4 regions of the Peribacillus simplex NBRC 15720 genome follow, and region 1 is predicted to be linked to each of the others. Evidence: riboswitches for the same ligand, from Rfam matches in the RefSeq annotation. Region 1 holds a riboswitch; each other region holds the start of a gene.

Region 1 (5,117 bases):
TATTCCGAAAACCGCTAAATCCTTGCACATGCATAAGGGGTAAACCATCTGTAAATTGGTGTTCCCGAATGGGTGCATTCTCATGTATATATTCATCCCAAACACCAGGGAACCAAATTCCATGTTCTTTCATTTCATTTTTATATAGTGAAAGAATGGTGTCTCTTGCACCATCAGCTATGATTTGACCTTCACCGTTAAAAAGCACGATTCGTTCAATGAATTCTAAAACATGGTCAATTTTATGCTCGACGATAATAACCGTTTTGTCTCGTCCGACTTCCTTCAACAAGTCCCAGATTGCTTTTGTCCCTTCCGGATCAAGCATGGCAGTTGGTTCATCTAAAAATAGTACTTCTGGTTCAAGGGCTAATACTGAAGCGATTGCTAGACGCTGTTTCATCCCGCCTGATAATGTTTCTATACTTGTATGACCTAGGTTCAATCCTACATTACGGATATGATTTTGGATCTTCTCTTTCATTTCTTCTTTAGGGACGGAAAGATTCTCAAGGACGAAGGCAATTTCCTCATCGGCAAATGGCATGCAAAACTGACTATCAGGGTCTTGAAAAACATATCCCCATGAAGAAGGGCATTTCAATTCCTCCGCTTTCATCGGGACTTCGAAGGAATTCGGAATCAATCCGCTTAACACTTGCAAAAGAGTGGACTTACCACATCCTGATGGTCCCAACAATAGCACTTTTTCTCCTTTATCAAACGATATGGATAGGTCCTTGAATATCAAAGATTCATCACCGGGAAATTTCATTCTTAACTTCTCAACAGAAACGATTCGCTCCATGGCCTTCAACCTCTACTTTTGATCCAGTTCTGCATAATCTTTACTTGAAACCGGACGAACAAGATTAGTTACTCCTGTTGCTTCCAGTACTTTAACTAAATAATAGGCAGTCACACCTGCAAAGAATATGGAACCCACAAACCTCGCTATCATGAATAACGATAAATTCCAAAGAGAGAGAGCACCTATTTCCCCATAAGCAAAATCCATGATGACTGATGCCAGGCAGGAAGCTATCGCAGCTAAAACGGCCACCGACAAATTGAATTTTTTATATTTGAACGCCATGAACACCAGTTCCGCGAACAAACCTTGGACCACCCCATATAACAATACGGTCAGCCCCCATGGTGAACCTAGAAAGAATTCTCCGGAAGCTGCAGCTATCTCTGCCAAAAGTGCCACACCTGGTTTCCGTAAAATTAAAAAGGCGACGGGGCCAGCTATAAACCACATTCCATAAATAAGTTGATCCAGATGTAATCCTAATGGTTTAACGGAATAATAAATCGAACCCCAAAGGATATAAACGATTCCAAATGCTACCGCAATCACGATCGTGACTAATATATCCGTTAATTTCAATCCTTTTTTCATTGTTTCATTCTCCTTTATACTTCTAGTGTTTCCTTATGCACAGGCCATGTCTCTAAACGATAAGCCATTTCCCAAAATGAGTATTCATATTGGCTGCTAAGGATAAAATGCTCTTTCATTCTCTCCTTATCTTCGTCTGTTACTTTTTCAGCAATCTCATCAAGCCTCGCAATTTGTTCTTCCACCAAAGTGCGGAACCACTCTCCTCCGTAAGCCGCTATCCATTCTTGATAAATCGGCTCATCGGGTAAGCACCCTTGCAGCTTTTCACCTATTTCATAATAGAGCCAGTAACACGGCAAGATAGCTGCAATAACATCTCCTAAATGTCCCGAATAAGCCGCACGATACATATGGGAAGTATAGGCATAAGCGGTCGGGGCAGGTTTGAAATTTTCCCTTTCTTCTTTTGTGATGCCTAATCTCTCAGAAAAATTCTCATGAAGCTTCAACTCCGCTTCATATGTTCCTTGTGCATGGCCGGCAAGCCTGCTTGTTGTATGTAAATCTGTAGCTTTGACTGCCCCTAAGGCTTGAACTCTAGCAAAATGAGATAAATAATAGGCATCTTGCATGACATAAAAACGAAAACACTCCAATGGCAATGTGCCATCTCCTATACCTGCAACAAACGGGTGATTAAAACTAGCTTCCCAAATGTGATCAACTTCCTGACGAATTTCCTCTGAAAACTTCATGCCCATTACCTCCAAATTCTATTTTTCAATGAATGTTACGGAAAAAAACTTTTATCACCCCTTTTTTTGCAAACAAAAAACCACTTTCTTAAACGTAAAGAAAGTGGTTGTACTTGAAATAATACAGAAACGTATTGTTCCAGACCCCACTTCCCTACGCTGGTATAAACCAGATCAGGTTCTAAGGGTCTTAAAGTCTTACTCTAATCTCAGCTTCTGCGGCAAAATCAACTTTTACCTATAAAGCACCCCTAGTGGTACAAATTGTATATTAAATTTCATTTGCCTTTATATTAACACGATAAATCCAATTGTCAAACGTATTAGAAAAAGTTTTCGACCTAATGCTTTAGGTTTACTAGCCTTTCAATCTTGCATTACCACCTTACCATGATCGCTTAAACCATTGTTAATCCACCATTTACGGAAAGAGTTTGCCCCGTAATATACCCTGCATCTTCCGAAACGAAATAGGCAACAGCACTGGCAATATCCTCTGGTTGTGCTAGCCGGCGGAATGGAATCGCTTTTTCCAAGGCGCCTGCTATACCTTCATTATAAGAGCCTATTTCTTGAAATAGGGGCGTATCAGCAGGACCTGGCGCAATACAATTGATGTTTTGTAAAAGTATACAACGCACTACCAGGGAGTTTTTCACTGATCACTTGAGTGATAAGGCCTTCCGTTAACAAACCAGGTACAATCGGCTTGCTGAAATTACTTTTCCATGCTTCTTTATTCACTTGATAAATCGGACTGTAATCTTTTGTTAATTCATTACATAATTTTACGTCAGATTCATTAAATGTCCTTTGCATACTAGCAACCTGTCCGATGAACAAATCATTGATTGTTAAACTCATAACACCGCTCCTTGTTTTTTTAGAATATTCAATTTTAATATATTACTAACTATACATAACTTTCCAATCAAATACTATAAAATGGGAGTTCATTAATTGTTTTACTAGTGAATTTAGCTGCTTTACTCGTGAGATCGGCCAGTTTACTCTCGAGTTTCGCCAGTTTACTAGTGAATTCAGCTGCTTTACTCGTGAGTTTAGCCGTTTTACTCGTGAATTCAGCATGTTTACTCGTGAATTCTTTTATTTACTAAAAAATTGCCTATATGTCAGGGAATAGTCTGCATGACCGTCCGCTGACATATAGGCAATCTACTAAAGAACAATATTATACATTCGATGTTGCTTTTAGTTTTATTTTTTCCTCAATCTGTGGTTTATCATAGCTGCCATACCTCTCTTTCACAACGAGTAACGCCAAGGCAGCCATTATGCTCGGAACTGTGAAGGCCATGAATGCATTTTGTGGTGAATAGTTTGCAGCCAGCAATAATCCTATTAATGTTGGGGCAACAATCGCTCCAATTCTACCAAAAGCCAAGGCCCAACCTATCCCGGTGGACCTTATCTCCCGCGGATAATACTCGGATATATACGTATTGGCCAAATTCATCGTGCCAACTGTACAGGCACCTCCAAAAGCGATCAGAATATATAATGCTACGACATTTGAGGTCAATCCTAATATTACAAAACAGACCGTACCTATGGCACAGAGGGATACAAGTACTCTTCTATGGCCTATTTTCCCAACTAAGTATCCTCCAATTATCGATCCGCCAATTTGTCCTATTCCCGATATAAGATTGAAAGATAAACTGGATGAAAGGCCGTATCCGGACTGCTGCATGATTTTGGGTAACCATGTATTGAGTCCATATACCATAAGTAAGCAATTAAAGGCAGCTACCCAAAACGCAAATGTGCTAAGAGTACGCTTATTTTCAAAGAGTTTCTTGACTGGAAAGCCCTTTGCCCTTTCTTGGACTTTGGCAAACTCATAATCGTCCGACTCTTTATAGTCGCCGTCTGGATCAATGCGATTCAGAATTCCAGCAAGCTTTGCTCCTTGTTTTCGAATAACATAATAGGAAAGCGATTCAGGAAATTGCTTCATGAAGAATGGCAGTGCCAGTAAGGGAAGCGCCCCTATCCAATACAAAACCCTCCAACTCATTTGTTCCATCACATACATTCCAATTAATGAAGCAAGTATGCTTCCGATAGAATAACCACAGTACATCGTGGTCACAATGAGAACCTTATTCTTTTTGGGTGAGTATTCCGCCATTAAGGAGATAACGTTTGGCATTAATCCTCCCATTCCCAAGGCTGCTATAAATCGCATAACCGAGAAAAAGGCAGGATTCGGGGCAAAACTTGAAAGTAATGTAAAAACACTGAATATACATATACAAATGGCAAGCACTTTTTTTCGCCCTATTTTATCCGCCAGAGGTGCAAAAATGAGGGCTCCTACCATCATTCCGAACAATGAATAACTTGCTATTCCGCCAGCTTCGACTGGCGTCAAGTTCCATTCCTCCATCATCAGAGGCAAACCTACTCCGTACATGGCTATATCAAATCCATCGAAGGTAATTGCAAACAAACACCACATAAAGACCATTATATGAAAACGGCCAAATTTACTATTACCTACCACTTCCGAAGCATTAACTTCACGCAATTAATTCCCTCCTCTTTGCAATATTTCACGATATAACATGTAATGTCAGTTTCCCTAGTTCACCGTAATCTGCTATTATTTCATCGTTTGCCTGTATGGAAACGGCATCAGTAATTCCGCCTACTAAAACAATCATTCCTGCCTGAATGGAAAGTCCTTCACGGCTAATCATTTTTACAAGTTCCACTATCGAATGAATCGGATGATCGAGTACAGCTTCACCAAGACCCCTCTTTTGCATTTCACCATTTTGATAAAGCTTAACTTCTGCTTGAGCCCAGTCCGTGTGATATGGAGAATAAGCTTGATTGCTAAGCAGGATTTTGGCTGAGGATGCGTTATCCGCTACTACATCGGTAAGTGTAAAAGAAAAATTTTTATAACGGCTGTCAATAACTTCTAATGCTAGAAATACACATTCTACAGCCGGCCAGACATCTTTTGCCGTTATATTTGCACC
Region 2 (5,117 bases), 1.7 Mb from region 1:
GACAGAATCTGCTTCCGCTTAACAACATCATACCGATCCAAATGGATATGACTGTCGATGATTCTCAAGTTTAATCGCCTCCCCTAAGTAGAAACAGTTGGCTTTAGTGCTGCATATAATTCTCTCTTCATATTAAAAAATTCATCACTAAGAAGCTGTTCTTCTCTTCTTGGCCTTGGAAATGGAACTTCCACTTCTTTGATGACAGCAGCCGGTTTTGCTGATAACACATAAATTCTATCTGATAGGAAAACCGCTTCATCTATGCTATGAGTAACAAAAAGTACCGACCTCCGATTTTCTTCCCAAACCGACAACAGCCATTTTTGCATTTGCAATCTTGTCAGTTCATCCAAGGCAGAAAAGGGTTCGTCCAGGCACATCAAGTCCTGTGGACTTAAGATACTCCGAATGAATGCGGCCCTTTGCTTCATGCCTCCAGATAATTCATGCGGATATGCTTTCTCGTACTCTTCTAATCCAGCTTTCATCAAAAGGGTTTTTGCCTTTTCTTTATCTCTGCTCCCAGCAAGTTCACTTCCAAGCAAAACATTTTCCAATACAGTTCTCCAAGGTAAAAGAGAAGGCTGCTGAGGCATATAGCTGATATGGCCCTTTAAGCCATTTATCTTTTTACCATCCAGTGAAATGATGCCATGTTCCGGCTTCAAAATACCGCCGATCAAGTGGAACAATGTACTTTTACCGCTGCCCGATGGCCCAAGGATCGTGACAAATTCCCCATCACCCACATGGAAATTCATATTCTCTAATATATTCTGTTTACCATCGAAAGAATAGGAGACGTCATTAATTTCCAGCTTCATCCTTTTCGCCCTCCTTTCTCTTCCAAGAAACTAAGTATTTCTCCAGGAAGGTGATGATTCCAAAAAAGATCAGACTCATTCCCATAATGATGAAAATGGCAACAAACACCCGATCTGTCCTGAACGCAGAGGAAGCGAGAGTCATATAAACACCAATCCCCGATTTTGCCCCAAGCCATTCCGAAATAACCGCACCCATTACACTATAGGTGGCCGAAATTTTCAGGCCGGAGAAAATGAACGGGATCGAGTGAGGAAGTTCCAGCTTCCAAAATAACTGGTTTTTTCCCGCTCCCATCATCTTGAAATAATGCTTAAGTTCGTATGGTGTCTGACGAAAACCGTCCAATGATGCAACCGCAACCGGAAAAAAACAAACAAGCGAAATCACTATTAACTTAGGCAGCATGCCAAAGCCAAACCAGATCACCAACAGCGGCGCCAAAACTATGATAGGTATATTTTGTGATAGTATGAGCAGAGGATAAACCGCGTCCTTCACACCTGGAAATAGGTGTAAGATTGCCGCGATTAATAAGCCGATGCAGCTTCCAATAAAAAAACCCGACAACGCAAGCTCGGTTGTGGATATAAGGTGTCCGTAAAGATTGCGGGACGACTCAATTCCTTCCATGAAAATGGCCGATGGAGCGGGAAGCAGCCATTCTTCAACTTTCAATAAGACTGTCACTGACTCCCATACTATCAGCAACAATAATAAAAGAAAGAAGGGAGCCCCCTTCTTCCAAATTCCCCTTCCGATCATGCCCGATATTTCTCCGTTAGCGTATCCATCGTAATCCCGCTTGGCTGATATAATATTTTCACTTGGGAAATGACATTCGGTGATCCTATTTCAATCATTCTTACATTCATTTTTTCTATCACGGCAAAAAGTTCGGAAAGCTCACCCTCCATTGTCGTTTCAAGCGGGTGAACCTCATACTTGACACCTGATTCTTCAATGATCTTGATTGCTTCATCCACCATAGGGATGACATTTTCCCCTTTAGGAATAATTTGTATGCTAATTAATGAATTGGCCATTGTATTTCCTCCTATTTTGGTAAAAATTCATTGGTAAATGCCTTTTCAGGATCGAAATCACCTTCAAGAAGCTTATTTTCAGTCATCCAATCACTGTAATTCTTCCAGATTTCAAGCTTTTGTTCACCCCATCGCGGAGCATCATCCTGATACTTGGCTGCAAGCCACTCCTGGCTTTTCTTCACTAGTTTTGCATCAAGATCCGGTGCAGACTTAATTAACATGTCTGCAGCATCATCAGGATTCTTAATCGCAAACTGGTACCCTTTCGATGCTGCATGAACGAATGCTTTAACCGTCTCGGGATCCTCTTTTATCATTTTTTCATTTGTTGTCAAAACAGGCGTATAGTAATCAAGCTTATCAGAGTATTCGGTTAAGTAAACCATATTAAGCTTTTCATTTCGCAACTCAGCCTCAATGCCTGTCCATCCATAATAAATCCAGGCAAAATCAATATCCCTTTTAACCGAAGTGAAAAAATCCGTGTCTCCTGTATTGACTATGTCCACTTTATTTACATCCGCATTCTCTTTTTTCATGAGTGAATCTATAATGGCCTTTTCAACTGGAGACCCCCAGCCACCATACGTTTTCCCTTCAAAATCCTTGGGAGTTTTAATGTTCTTTGCCTCAGGGGAAGCAAATCCAGAGGTATTATGCTGGATGACGGCAGCTACCGAAACAATCGGTACGCCTTGCACGCGGGCCTGCGTAATGCCCTCCTGGTAACTCACGCCAAATTCAGATTTCCCTGAAGCGACAAGCTTATCAGCTCCAGCTTCACCTGGCATGATAATTTCTACATCAAGACCTTGTTCTTTAAAATAACCCTTTTCCTTGGCTACATACAATCCTGTATGGTTTGTATTCGGTGTCCAATCAAGCACGACCGATACCTTTTTTAATTCTTCATTTCCTTCATTTTTAGATGCTTCTTCTTTTTCATTAGTTCCGCCTGCACCGCATCCAGCCAAAAGGAACAACGAAGTTAACAGTGGTAAGAATTTATTCAAGTTATTATCCTCCTACACATCATATAAGATCCATATGACGGAACCATAATGGGGCTCCAGGGTCTATTCAAATACTGGATAAAAAAGCAAAAAACGCCCGAAGATGAATTCGGACGTTAACATACAAAACAGAAAGTCAGTAATAATATGTTCCCTCCGCTGGCATCATCCAGATCAGGTTCAAAGAGTCAGCATCTAAAGGACGCAATCTCAGCCAGCAGTACTGGCCCCCCTACATTTCTCGCACATATGATCTTTTCTCTCTCATTATATCAAGTCATAGGGAAAAAGGAATACTAATTTGCTTCTTCTCACTAATTGGAAAGGTATTCCTTGCACTTTATGATATCTAGCAAAACAACTCTTGGAACGAAAATCATTGAAAGCAAAATAATACTGCCGCTTTTCATTCCAATCATTCTTGGCTGCAACGGTGGCTGACACGTTCCAAATAGTCATTTCTTTGCTGGCATTCATATAATGAGCATTACCTGTAGACATTTTTGTTTACTGGTTTTATAAACCCTTAATTTCATAAGTAAAAGGTGGATATGATCATGATAAAGATTAATCACAAATGGTTAGATGTCAGTCAAATCCAACCAGGAATAGCATCTGCTAAATCGCTTGAAATTCTCCAATTGCTGGCGGAAGATTCTAACGTTTTTGAATACCGGAACTTTGGAGAGTTTAATTTCGAGATACAACTGAGGAACCGAGTCATTGAGGCAGCTTATGCTTTGGACAAAAGTGATGCAGAATTTTCCACACTTGAGGAATCGGAATGCAATAAACAATATTGGCGCCTTTCAAAGGATGGCACCTTTACACTTCAGCCAGGGATTCTCCCTCATGCTGCACTCGTTGACATTTTCATAAATGGAAGGCTTTATGCTTTCGAATGCGGGACAGCGATAGTCGTCACTTTTTTAAAGGCCATTTTGGATTTGATCGGCCCTAGGAATTTCGACTATCTTTTTTCAGACCTATTTTTATATGACTTTCGCCCTCCACAGAATATGGCTCTCATTATTCATCAAGGAAGGGATTATTTGCCAGGTGATTGCGTTTACTTCAAAAACCCTGATCACGACGAGGCAACCCCTGAATGGCAAGGTGAAAATGCCATATTATTAGGGAGAAACCTCTTTTATGGCCATGGGATCGGGATTACCAGTTCACAGGGAATCATCGATGAATTAAATAGCAATAGAAGGCCGAACGCCACCATATCGGCATTCCTGACAGATCATATCATTTTCCTGGATAGTTCCTTCTATAGACAATTCCAATTAAATATCCCCCGTGCAAAGCCCGATCACAGTCCTGTCAGCCTTTCCAATTGTATTGTTTCTGAAATAGGTCCGAAGATTTACCTTTCATGACCCCGGCATTTTCCCTATGCCGTAAAACCGTTTTATTAAATACCGGCATAAAAAAATGCTTGGGGAGAGATCTCCCAAGCATTTTTTTCTTATTCACGCACCAATTTTCCCTTTGCCTTTGAACCTGCGGGCACTTGCCTGACCCCATTTCGTTATGGATAGTGTATAAACAGCCAAGGCTGACCATATGAACAAAAAGGCTAAAAGATGTGCTTTGGTAAAACTTTCATGATAGACGAATACCCCGATCAATAAAGATAAGGTCGGAGCGATATACTGAAAAATGCCAAGCATCGATAACGGGATCTTCTCCGCCCCTTTTGCAAAATATAAAAGAGGCAACGCCGTGACAATCCCGCCGCCCACCAACAGCAAGCTAGTGCTTCCCGCTGTAAAGAATTGCATTTCCGATCGGTTCATCAAGTATATCAGGTAACCCAGCGCCAGAGGCGTTACCATCATCGTTTCGAGCATCAGCCCGATCGCCGATTCGGCCTTGATCATTTTTTTTGCCAGACCGTATAATCCAAAGGTCATGGCCAAAACAAGTGAGATCCACGGGATCGTGCCGAAATGAATGCCAAGGATCAAGACTCCGATTCCTGCAAGCAGGAAGGAAATGATTTGGGCCCCGCTCAATTTTTCTTTTAAGACTATCACTCCCAATAGTACACTGACTAGCGGATTGATATAATATCCAAGACTCGTGTCGAGGATCCGTCCAGAGTTAACGGCCCAGATGAACACTCCCCAATTAGCTGTAACAAGTAGTGACGCAGTAAGTAATGCCGCAAAGAGTTTCGGATTTCCCATTATGTTTTTGACATAATCAAGAAACGCTT
Region 3 (5,117 bases), 1.0 Mb from region 1:
TCGATGATGGACGTATGTTTTCCATCGCTGACCGCATCCCTAGCTCCGCTGACCACGACGATACTATTCAATTTATTTGCCGCTCGTGCAGCCAGCTCTGCATTGCTAATCGCAAGTTCCCCCGAATCCACCCCGCGTGTAACGGTATCCCCACCCATCAATGAAAGGATCTCACTCGCATTTCCGCGAATGATTTGGAAAGTAACCTTACTTAGGAGCTCTTTGACCTGCTCTGTACGATAGGAGGTGGCACCAACTCCAACCGGGTCCAAAATGACCGGGATATCCAGGGCATTTGCCGTCTTACCGGCAATCTCCATTGCTTCCAAGGCTTTATCATCGATCGTACCGAAATTCAGGACCAATGCATCTGCTAATTTGACCATATCCGCCACTTCTCTTGGGCTCGATGTCATTACTGGTGAACCACCGATGGCAAGGGTGGCATTTGCACAGTCGTTGACCGTAACAAAGTTGGTGATTTGGTGAACGAGTGGTTTTCTTTCTCTAACCTTCACGAATAAATCAGCTGCAGAAACCTTCATACTAAGTCACTCCGTTCTTTTTTTGAAAATGAATGAAAATGATGGACAGGTCCATGACCTTTACCAATTGAAAAGCTATTGCGTATCGCTTCAGAAATATAGGTCTTGGCCAGTTCGATCGACACTTGCAATGGCAGTCCGTTTGCCAGGTTTGATGTAATGGCGGATGATAGGGTACAGCCTGTACCATGAGTGTTTTTTGTATGAATGCGCTCTCCCCTGATCCAATGGAAGTCAGTCCCATCATAAAAAAGATCATTTGGATTTCCTGCTGCATGGCCTCCTTTAAGTAGAACGGCTTTGGGACCCATTTCTTGTATCGAAATGCATGCCCTGTAGAAATCTTGTTCCGTCCGAATCGACAAACCTGTAAGTACTTCCGCTTCCGGTACATTTGGGGTTACAAGTGTTGCAAGCGGAAGCAAATCCATTTTTAAGGCAGAGACAGCTTTTTCGTCGAGCAAATGGTGGCCGCTTTTGGAAATCATGACAGGGTCAAGGATAACGATGGCAGGCATGAAGGTTTTAAGGGACGCAGCGACTGTTTCCACTATTTCTTTTGATCCAAGCATGCCTATTTTTACTGCATCGACAGGAATATCTTCAAAGATAGCAGCAATTTGATCTGATATGATAGCTGTTTCAATTGGCTGTACTGAACGGACTTCCATTGTATTTTGTGCGGTTACGGCTGTGATGGCAGACATCCCAAAGACACCATGTGCAGAAAATGTTTTTAGATCCGCTTGTATTCCAGCACCGCCCCCTGAATCAGAGCCTGCGATGGTTAATGCTGTTTTCATAAAAAAACCCCTTCATATAATTATTTTTTAGAAGTATTTTAAGTAATATGAAAGCTAAAATCGCACCTGCGAATGAACTGAGCATAAAAGCCGGTAAAAAACCAAAAAGAGCAGCTTTTTCTCCCAATAGGAGGATGGCAAGTGGATAACAGGCTAGGGAACCGAGAATGCCGGTCCCGATCACTTCCCCTAAGCAAGCGAATTTTAAGCTTTGTGTTTTTCGATAAAGGATGGCAGCCAAAAGTGCACCGATCATGCTGCCGGGAAAGGCGAAAATTGAACCGGTACCAGACATGTTTCTAATGATGGATACTAAAAAGGCTTGAGTCACAGCATAAGCAGGCCCTAATAGAACGGCAGTCAGGACATTTGCCAGATGCTGAATAGGAAAGACCTTTGCAAATCCTGCAGGGATGAAAATAAATGAACTGGTCAGCGTCGTTATAGCCGTGATCATTGCAGTCAACGTCAGTTTCTTGATAGGATTTATCATCATGTCAACGACCTACAGTGGCCAATCCTGCTCATTTTGAACCATATCCCAGAATAAATATTCATATCGGGAAGTAACCAAAAAGTGCTTTTCTAATCTAAGAAGTTCCTTTTCTGGCATCCCTTCCGTCAATTCTTCCAACAAAGCGATCAGCCACTTGTGTGCTTCCCCGAATTCAGGAGATGAATAGGACCTTATCCAATCTGCATAGCGATTGTTCTCCAATGCTGCTCCATTTTGTTCTTTTAATAGCAAACCGATTTCATAATAATCCCAAGCGCAAGGCAGGAGACAGGCGATCAAGTCTGCCAAAGTCCCATGCTGAGCTGCATTTAGCATGTAACCTGTATAGGCTAGAGTGGTTGGAGTAGGTTCTGTATCTTCCAATTCCTTGGAACTGATCCCGAATTCGGAGGCATAATGCCGATGAATATCCATTTCCACTTGAAGGGTTTCATTTAAAATACTCGCAAACTTTGCCATGGTTTCGATGTTATGAGCTTTGATGACACCTAAAGCAAAGAGCTTGGAATAATCCATGAGATAGATATAGTCCTGCTTCAGGTAATAGGCAAATTTCTTTTCAGGAAGAGTGCCGTTTCCAATTGCCTGGACAAAGGGATGTGAATGGTTCCTTTTCCAAATCTCTTTTGCCCGTGCATGCAGTCTATCACTGAATGTTTCTAATTTAGTATTCTCCATTGTTCATCCTCCTTTAGAATGGATCCCCTTGTAAATAAAAAAACCCGTTCCTGAATACGGAACGGGGTAGATGGATATAGCCTGTAAATGGACGATATCATCCACTTCCCTCCGCCGGTATGAGCCGGTTCAGGTTCAAAGGGTCCGGAACTAATTCCATCTCAGTCTTAAAAAAAGACTCCCCTAGTGGTGTGAATTGTATGTAATTACTGACATCATATCAGAAAGACAAGAAAATGCAACCCGTATTTGAAAGAGCAATCACTTTATGTCCAGGAAAAAAGGGAGAACCAGGTAATTGACTTTTGATGATTATTAGGATAAAATCATGTCTACATCATTTATATATCGAATTCTTATCCAGAGAGGTGGAGGGACTTGGCCCAATGAAACCTCGGCAGCGGACCCGTTTTGGGAACTGTGCTAAATCCAACAAGCGTATGCTTGGAAGATAAGAAGAGCCGTACGGACACTGTCAGCCTCTTCTTGAATTAGAAGGGGCTTTTATTTTTGGGAAATAACGTTTAGTGACATAATAGAAAAGGTATATATAATTTGGTGAAAATCAAACAAGTTGATAAAGTTTAGCTATCTAGAAGCAGGCTCTAGGATGACTAGGAAAGGAGCCATTTACATGGCAGAATTATTTAAGAGGATTGAACAGAGGAAGGCAAAGCTTATTGAAGAGTTATTGGCTAATGGAGTATACAAAACCTCTGATGAAAGGCACCTTTATGATGCCCCATTAAAAGTACTTGAAGATGAATATAAGATTGTTATAAATAGACCTAATAACGAGTCACCTTCTGAATGGATGACATAGTAAGTGATGGACTATATTTTGGGTTCTTTGATAAGGGATATGATGTAAGCATTCGCAGTCTACACTAGTGGGTGCTTTTTTTGCGTTTAATAGAAAATGACATAAAATATACATAATTAAAGAATAAAATAGGTTATTTGTCACATTTATCCTATAAAATAACACATTTAATTTCTGAAAAATAGTTGATTTTAACTAGTAGTTTCATTATGATGAAAGTGTAAAAATATTGAATAAATGGGAGGTGACTATATAATGCCTTGCCGTAAGGTAACTATAGAAAAAGTAGAAGAGAAGAGACAAGAAATGATCAAATTGGCAGCAATTTACGGCCTAACAAGTCTGCTAACTGTTCAAGCCAGTCAAGAATTGGATACGCTATTAAATGCGTTAACAAGTAAAAGAGATTCTGAATATTTTTCCCTCCAGAAAGCATATAGGTATTTTTAAATTAGCCAATTCGACCTCGATTAATCTGAAAAAGCTACTGCTCAAGGCAATAGCTCTAAAGAATTATATTAAATATCGACACGTTTACCAAGAATGATCAAATCCCTCTCAATGCCATCCAGCTCGGCAACTTGAGGTAAATGTGCCCATTCTTCAAACCCGAACTTTGAAAAAAGCTTAAGGCTTGGTATATTGTGAGCGAAAATGAAACCCAATAGAGTCTTAACACCTAATTTTGGACTCAATTCAATTGCCTTTTGAATCGAAATTTGACCGATTCCTTTTCCCCGGAAATAATCATCAATATAAATGCTGATTTCGGCAGTGGAATTATAGGCCGGTCGGCCATAAAAGGATTGAAAGCTCATCCATCCAGCAGTTTTCCCTTCTATAGTAATGATATATAGCGGTCTACTTTCTGAATGATGTTCCTCAAACCATTTAACCCTCGATTGGACGGATACAGGTTCCGTATCTGCCGTGACCATTCTTGAAGCAATTGTCGAATTATATATTTCAACAATTCTGGGTAGATCAGATAGTTCTGCCTCACTAAACTCTATGTGTTCTTCCATGATTAAAACTCCTAACTATCATTTATTCAATCTCCAGAATGAAGGGAAATCCCGTTTTTTGTTAAGGGACGGTGAATGACACCCAATCCATTGAAAGTTTTATATTATCATACACGCTTAACTCTTTATCTGACAATTCTTTTTTTATGTTAAGACTGCAGATTTTTTGGGTATGTAAAAGATTAAATGCTTCTAGTAAAAAGACAAGAGGAGAACCAAATGAAAAAATTGGCAGGTTTATTGATTATAGTACTAGTTATATGTTTTGCTGCATATGAATTTCAGGCCTCGGAGTCGGAGGATGTGCAAAGGGTGATGGCTTTTGGAGATTCATTAACCTATGGAAAAGGGGATAAGGACGGGGAAGGATATATAGAAGGTCTGGAAGATGAATTGAATAATCCGGAATCGGAACAAAAAGTGAGTTTTTGGAATTACGGTATAAAAGGCCAGGAAACGGATGGGGTGATGAAACAGCTTGATGATTACCGCATTAAAACGAAACTTGATGAAGCCGATACTTTCATCGTTTATATTGGAACGAATGACTTGATCAATAGTAATGGAGGGGACTTGGAGAAAATAAGTGACCGAAAAATCAATGAGGGTAAACGGGAGTATATCAGCCATCTGAATAAGATTACATCAACACTGATAGATGCAAACGGTAAAGCGGATATTCTGGTAGTAGGACTATATAACCCAAGTAAAGGCAATCAAAAACTT
Region 4 (5,117 bases), 1.6 Mb from region 1:
GCGGATGATATGAAGCAATGGTTTGAGGACTATGATGCAGCGGATATTATTTTTGGAACGACTTTATTTGGCGTAGAGGAATGGCAGGAATGTTATTGCAGTGATATGTCGAGGGCTGTCAAGACAGCGGAACATATCTATCCAGGTACGGTTCATCGGATGGAGGAGCTGCGGGAAATACCTTCTCCCCCTCTTAAAGGAAGGGTGAAACTGCCGTTCATCCTTTGGGCCATCTGGATTCGCAGCTGCTCGGTGTTCAACAAGCAGACAAGGGCGGAAATTAAGATTGCAGAGCGAAGGATCAATAAAGTATTGGATGAAGTCTTTGCAAAGGGGGAAAGGGATGTTCTGATCGTGAGTCATGCGGCCCTCATGGTATATATAAGGAAGGAGCTGATCCGACGGGGGTTCACCGGTCCGAAATTCAAGATTGCCAGTAATGGAAAGCCGTATGTATTTGAAAGATGCTGAGGGGAGAATATAGGCTTTCCCACCAGAAAGAGTGAGTCATTTTGCTGACTTTAAGAAAGAGTAAGGCATTTTCCGAATAGTTATTCTTTTTTTATTGGTTGTGGTTTATTATTGTAATAGTGTAATTTTTACGAATTCAATAATAGGGAAAGAGGGGTGGACATTTTGCTTAAAGCAGTTTTTTTTGATTTAGATGATACATTACTATGGGATCAGAAAAGTGTAAAAGAGGCTTTTGTGGCCACATGCGAAGTGGCCAAGGAGAAATATGATCTGAATGTCGACGAGTTTGAAGAAGCGGTGCGAAAGGAAGCGCGTGAGCTTTATTCTTCTTACGATACATATGCATTCACTCAAATGATCGGAATCAACCCATTTGAGGGACTATGGGGGAATTTTCAGGATGATCATGATGAATTCCGGAAGATGGCTGGGATTGCACCGGCTTATCGGAAAGAAGCGTGGACGAGAGGTTTAATGGCATTAGGGATCGATGACCCGGAATTTGGGCTTGAACTGGCAGAACGTTTTCCGGCCGAGAGACGCAAAAAGCCATTTATCTATGAAGAATCATTCCGTGTTCTGGATGAATTAAAAGGGAAGTACAAATTGCTATTGCTTACGAACGGATCTCCTGAACTGCAAAATACCAAACTTGAAATTACGCCTGAACTGGTTCCCTATTTCGACCAAATCGTGATTTCAGGTGCATTTGGACGAGGTAAGCCAGATGCCTCCATTTTTGAGCATGCTTTGGAAATCATGGAGCTTGATAAGGATGAAGTATTGATGGTCGGCGATAATTTAATGACTGATATCCTTGGGGCATCACGGGTAGGCATAAAGTCGGTCTGGATAAATCGCCATGATAAGCAACGGAATGAAGTGCTTCCAACCTATGAAATCAAGCATTTAGAGGAGCTTTTCCCTATCCTTGAGAGCCTGGGGAACTAATTGGCGGTACTCCTCCAAATAACAAATTTTGGAGAGTTGTAAAGGCAATATTAGGTCTTTCAAAGTATTTACAGAATGAAAAGGGTGATATATAGTTACCCTGTAATTAATTAAATAATTCAGACTAGGGGTGTCCAATAAAAGTTGGGCTGAGAGAGAAGCGCTTAAGCTTCTTAACCCTCAGGACCTGATCTGGTTCATACCAGCGTGGGGAAGTTAGAATCTACTAAACAATGACATTTCAATTGGTCATTTTTGTAGTCATACTAACGTTAGCCGGGTCTTAAATATGAGATCCGGCTTTTTCGTGCGAAATGGATTGGATTTTGTCCTTTTTAAATGAACTTAAAAAGGAGAAATGAAATCATGATGAGTAATTCAGTAAATGACATGAACGTTTCAATTATGTCCAGTTTTGCCGGGAGTAAAAAAGTGTATGTTGAGGGATCTAGACCTGATATTAAAGTACCTATGCGTGAAATTAAGCTAAGTCCCACTACAGGGGCATTCGGTGAAGAGGATAATCCTCCTTTACGAGTATATGACACAAGCGGTTTTTATACGGATTCAGAATATCCCATTGATATTCATAAAGGTCTTGCCCCGATTAGACGCAGTTGGGTTCTGGAACGGGAAGATGTTGAAGAGTATGAAGGCCGTGAAATAAAGCCCGAAGATAATGGGTATAAAAAAGTGGAATCACAATCCAATGCCGAAGTTTTTCCGGGATTGAAAAGAAAACCATTGCGTGCAGTGAAAGGACAAAACGTAACCCAGCTCCATTATGCCCGTAAAGGTATCATTACTCCAGAAATGGAGTTCATTTCGATCAGGGAAAATGTGGCACCTGAGTTTGTAAGAGAAGAGGTGGCTAGCGGGCGTGCGATCATTCCGGCAAATATTAACCATCCTGAAAGTGAGCCTATGATCATCGGACGTAATTTTCACGTGAAAATAAATGCGAATATTGGAAATTCCGCTGTTAGTTCATCGATCGAAGCTGAAGTGGAGAAAATGACTTGGGCTACACGATGGGGTGCAGACAATATAATGGATCTTTCCACCGGAAAGAATATTCACACGACCCGGGAATGGATTATCAGGAATTCACCTGTTCCGGTTGGGACGGTTCCGATATATCAAGCATTGGAAAAAGTGAATGGAGTAGCGGAAGATTTAAATTGGGAAGTTTTCCGGGATACATTAATCGAGCAGGCTGAGCAAGGTGTCGATTACTTCACAATACACGCTGGTGTGCTTTTGCGATACATCCCCATGACAGCAAAGCGAGTTACTGGAATTGTTTCCCGAGGGGGCTCCATCATGGCACAATGGTGCTTGGCCCACCACCAAGAAAGTTTTCTCTATACTCACTTTGAAGAGATTTGTGAAATCATGAAGGCGTATGATGTCTCTTTCTCATTAGGTGACGGCCTCCGTCCGGGATCCATTGCAGATGCAAACGATGAGGCACAATTTGCTGAATTGGAAACACTTGGGGAACTGACGAAGATTGCTTGGAAGCATGATGTTCAAGTCATGGTGGAGGGACCCGGTCACGTACCGATGCATTTGATTAAAGAAAATATGGATAAGCAGCTGGAAGTCTGTCAAGAAGCACCATTCTATACCCTGGGACCATTGACAACGGATATAGCTCCTGGATACGATCATATCACTTCTGCGATTGGTGCTGCCATGATTGGATGGTTTGGAACTGCCATGCTTTGTTATGTGACACCGAAAGAGCATTTGGGACTTCCGAATAAAGAGGATGTTCGAGTAGGGGTCATTACTTATAAAATTGCGGCCCACGCAGCTGACCTTGCTAAAGGCCATCCGCATGCAAGAAAACGGGATGATGCGCTTTCTAAGGCTAGATTCGAATTTCGTTGGAGAGATCAATTCAATCTTTCCCTCGATCCTGAAAGGGCGGTCGAATATCACGATGAAACACTTCCGGCTGAAGGTGCCAAAACAGCCCATTTCTGTTCAATGTGCGGACCAAAATTCTGCAGTATGAGAATCTCTCAGGACATCCGTGATTTGGCGAAGGAAAAGGGTCTGGGTTTTGAGTCGGTGATCGATGAAGGGCTTAAAGAAAAAGCGAATGAATTTAGGAAAACGGACGGGGAAATCTATCAATGATTCCGACGAGAGGGAGAATTCGATGAATCGGGTAATCCAGATAAAAGTTGAAATGAAACAGTTGGAAACTCAATTGGAACAGCTGAAAAGAGAGCTGGACATTTTTCGGGAGAATTGTAATCATGAATTTGTAAAAAATGATTATAGTCAACAATGTACAAAGTGCTACTTAATCGAAAGTCTGCAATGGTAGTGATTCCTTAATCGTCCTTTCATTATCTGAATTAACCCCTTAATCATATTGGAGTCAATCACAAAGTTAACATGATTAAGGGGATATTCTTTAGCTCTTCAATTAAAGAAAAGTTGGAAAATATAGATGCCGCTTGATACTTTACCTTTTATTTCTTGTAGCAATTCTTGATAACATTCATCACAGAGCATTTCATTTCTATCCATGTCAGTAACTTGAAACGTTACGATATGGATTTTTTTTCTTCCGTGTCATCAATACAAATAGAAGCATTTATGTGTGTCATTAGAAATCCTCCCATACATATAAAAGTGTTTATAGTTTAAAGCGCCACGGCTTTTTTATACAGAAAACATGATGTAGGCAGCTTAATCGGTCATCTTGGAAGAGTTTAGATTGAATAATCCTGTTGGGTTTTAACATACTAAACTTGTTCGCATGATTGATAAAACGAGGAGGGAATACAATGCAAAATCAATATCAACAAGGTCAAGTACACCAGAACATGCAAACGGGTGCTATTCCTCCACAAATGAATCACGGTGGTCACGAAGTATTCGATGTACATGAAGTGTTATCGGGAACGATTGGTACATTAAACACTTATATGCTTTTGCGTCAGCATGTACAGGATCAGGAATTGCTGGATATTTTGGATCGCCAATATCAGTTCATCCAAGATGAATATAATATTACATTGGAGTGCTTTCAAACGGGCCAGGATCCTTCTAAACCGACCCAGAGCTACAAAATGAATCAAGGTAACGATTTTATATATGGATTGACTCCAACACAGCCAAAGAAACCTTTGCAATCCGTCTCGGAAATTACGGATGAATGCATTTCAGGCATGATGCTTGGAGCTGTTAAGTCTGCAGCATCCTTGAAAGCGATGTCAGCGCTTGAAATAACGAATCCTGTGGTTCGCCGCGTATTTGCAGATTCCGTGCCGAACTGCATTGAGATGGCATATGAGATTTCGTTATATCAAAACAAGCATCATTACTACCAAGTTCCACAGCTTGCACAGCAGGATATGCAACAAATGATGAATTCGTATGCACCCGCACAAAGAAATAACAACATAAGTCATTAAAAGCACACATTAAATGACAAGGCCTTTTTTGGCCATGAATGCTAAATGGATTTCTTTGTCAATAACATAAAAAAAGGGGTAGGACTAAAACTGTCCTATCCCTTTTTTATTACTGTTTCATCTGATTTATTTCCTGGATGCATTCCTGGACGAGGGTTACAGCCTGACTCATGGTTGCTCCTCCGCCAAATGCTGCTGTCACACCAATTGCTTCAAGAATTTCTTGTTCGGAGCATCCTTGATCAAGACATCCTT

The links. A riboswitch is a leader RNA that binds a small molecule or an ion and turns the genes downstream of it on or off. The one in region 1 is predicted to bind thiamine pyrophosphate.
Region 2: linked by a shared signal. The riboswitch ahead of BS1321_RS19655 (ABC transporter substrate-binding protein) and the one ahead of tenA (thiaminase II) in region 1 are both predicted to bind thiamine pyrophosphate.
Region 3: linked by a shared signal. The riboswitch ahead of tenA (thiaminase II) and the one ahead of tenA (thiaminase II) in region 1 are both predicted to bind thiamine pyrophosphate.
Region 4: linked by a shared signal. The riboswitch ahead of thiC (phosphomethylpyrimidine synthase ThiC) and the one ahead of tenA (thiaminase II) in region 1 are both predicted to bind thiamine pyrophosphate.

Annotation. Positions count from the first base shown of each region.
Region 1 covers NZ_CP017704.1:164,035-169,151, forward strand. The annotation lists gene BS1321_RS00805 (ABC transporter ATP-binding protein) at 1-808, opposite strand, end outside; gene BS1321_RS00810 (ECF transporter S component) at 821-1,405, opposite strand; gene tenA (thiaminase II) at 1,420-2,103, opposite strand; TPP riboswitch at 2,238-2,366, opposite strand; gene BS1321_RS00820 (SDR family NAD(P)-dependent oxidoreductase) at 2,502-2,762, opposite strand; gene BS1321_RS27240 (hotdog family protein) at 2,692-2,967, opposite strand; gene BS1321_RS00825 (MFS transporter) at 3,296-4,657, opposite strand; gene BS1321_RS00830 (2-keto-4-pentenoate hydratase) at 4,683-5,117, opposite strand, start outside.
Region 2 covers NZ_CP017704.1:4,069,514-4,074,630, reverse strand. The annotation lists gene BS1321_RS19675 (TatD family hydrolase) at 1-68, opposite strand, end outside; gene BS1321_RS19670 (ABC transporter ATP-binding protein) at 84-827, opposite strand; gene BS1321_RS19665 (ABC transporter permease) at 811-1,593, opposite strand; gene BS1321_RS19660 (thiamine-binding protein) at 1,590-1,874, opposite strand; gene BS1321_RS19655 (ABC transporter substrate-binding protein) at 1,886-2,890, opposite strand; TPP riboswitch at 3,025-3,134, opposite strand; gene BS1321_RS19650 (protein-glutamine gamma-glutamyltransferase) at 3,448-4,275, shown strand; gene rarD (EamA family transporter RarD) at 4,369-5,117, opposite strand, start outside.
Region 3 covers NZ_CP017704.1:1,208,547-1,213,663, reverse strand. The annotation lists gene thiM (hydroxyethylthiazole kinase) at 1-545, opposite strand, end outside; gene thiD (bifunctional hydroxymethylpyrimidine kinase/phosphomethylpyrimidine kinase) at 542-1,348, opposite strand; gene thiW (energy coupling factor transporter S component ThiW) at 1,317-1,844, opposite strand; gene tenA (thiaminase II) at 1,854-2,543, opposite strand; TPP riboswitch at 2,633-2,738, opposite strand; SAM riboswitch class I at 2,897-3,001, shown strand; gene BS1321_RS05630 (Fur-regulated basic protein FbpA) at 3,178-3,366, shown strand; gene BS1321_RS05625 (aspartyl-phosphate phosphatase Spo0E family protein) at 3,622-3,816, shown strand; gene BS1321_RS05620 (GNAT family N-acetyltransferase) at 3,885-4,391, opposite strand; gene BS1321_RS05615 (GDSL-type esterase/lipase family protein) at 4,611-5,117, shown strand, end outside.
Region 4 covers NZ_CP017704.1:1,798,782-1,803,898, reverse strand. The annotation lists gene BS1321_RS08490 (histidine phosphatase family protein) at 1-471, shown strand, start outside; gene BS1321_RS08485 (HAD family hydrolase) at 637-1,425, shown strand; TPP riboswitch at 1,542-1,656, shown strand; gene thiC (phosphomethylpyrimidine synthase ThiC) at 1,792-3,573, shown strand; gene BS1321_RS27445 (hypothetical protein) at 3,596-3,766, shown strand; gene BS1321_RS08475 (spore coat protein) at 4,233-4,862, shown strand; gene BS1321_RS08470 (carboxymuconolactone decarboxylase family protein) at 4,972-5,117, opposite strand, start outside.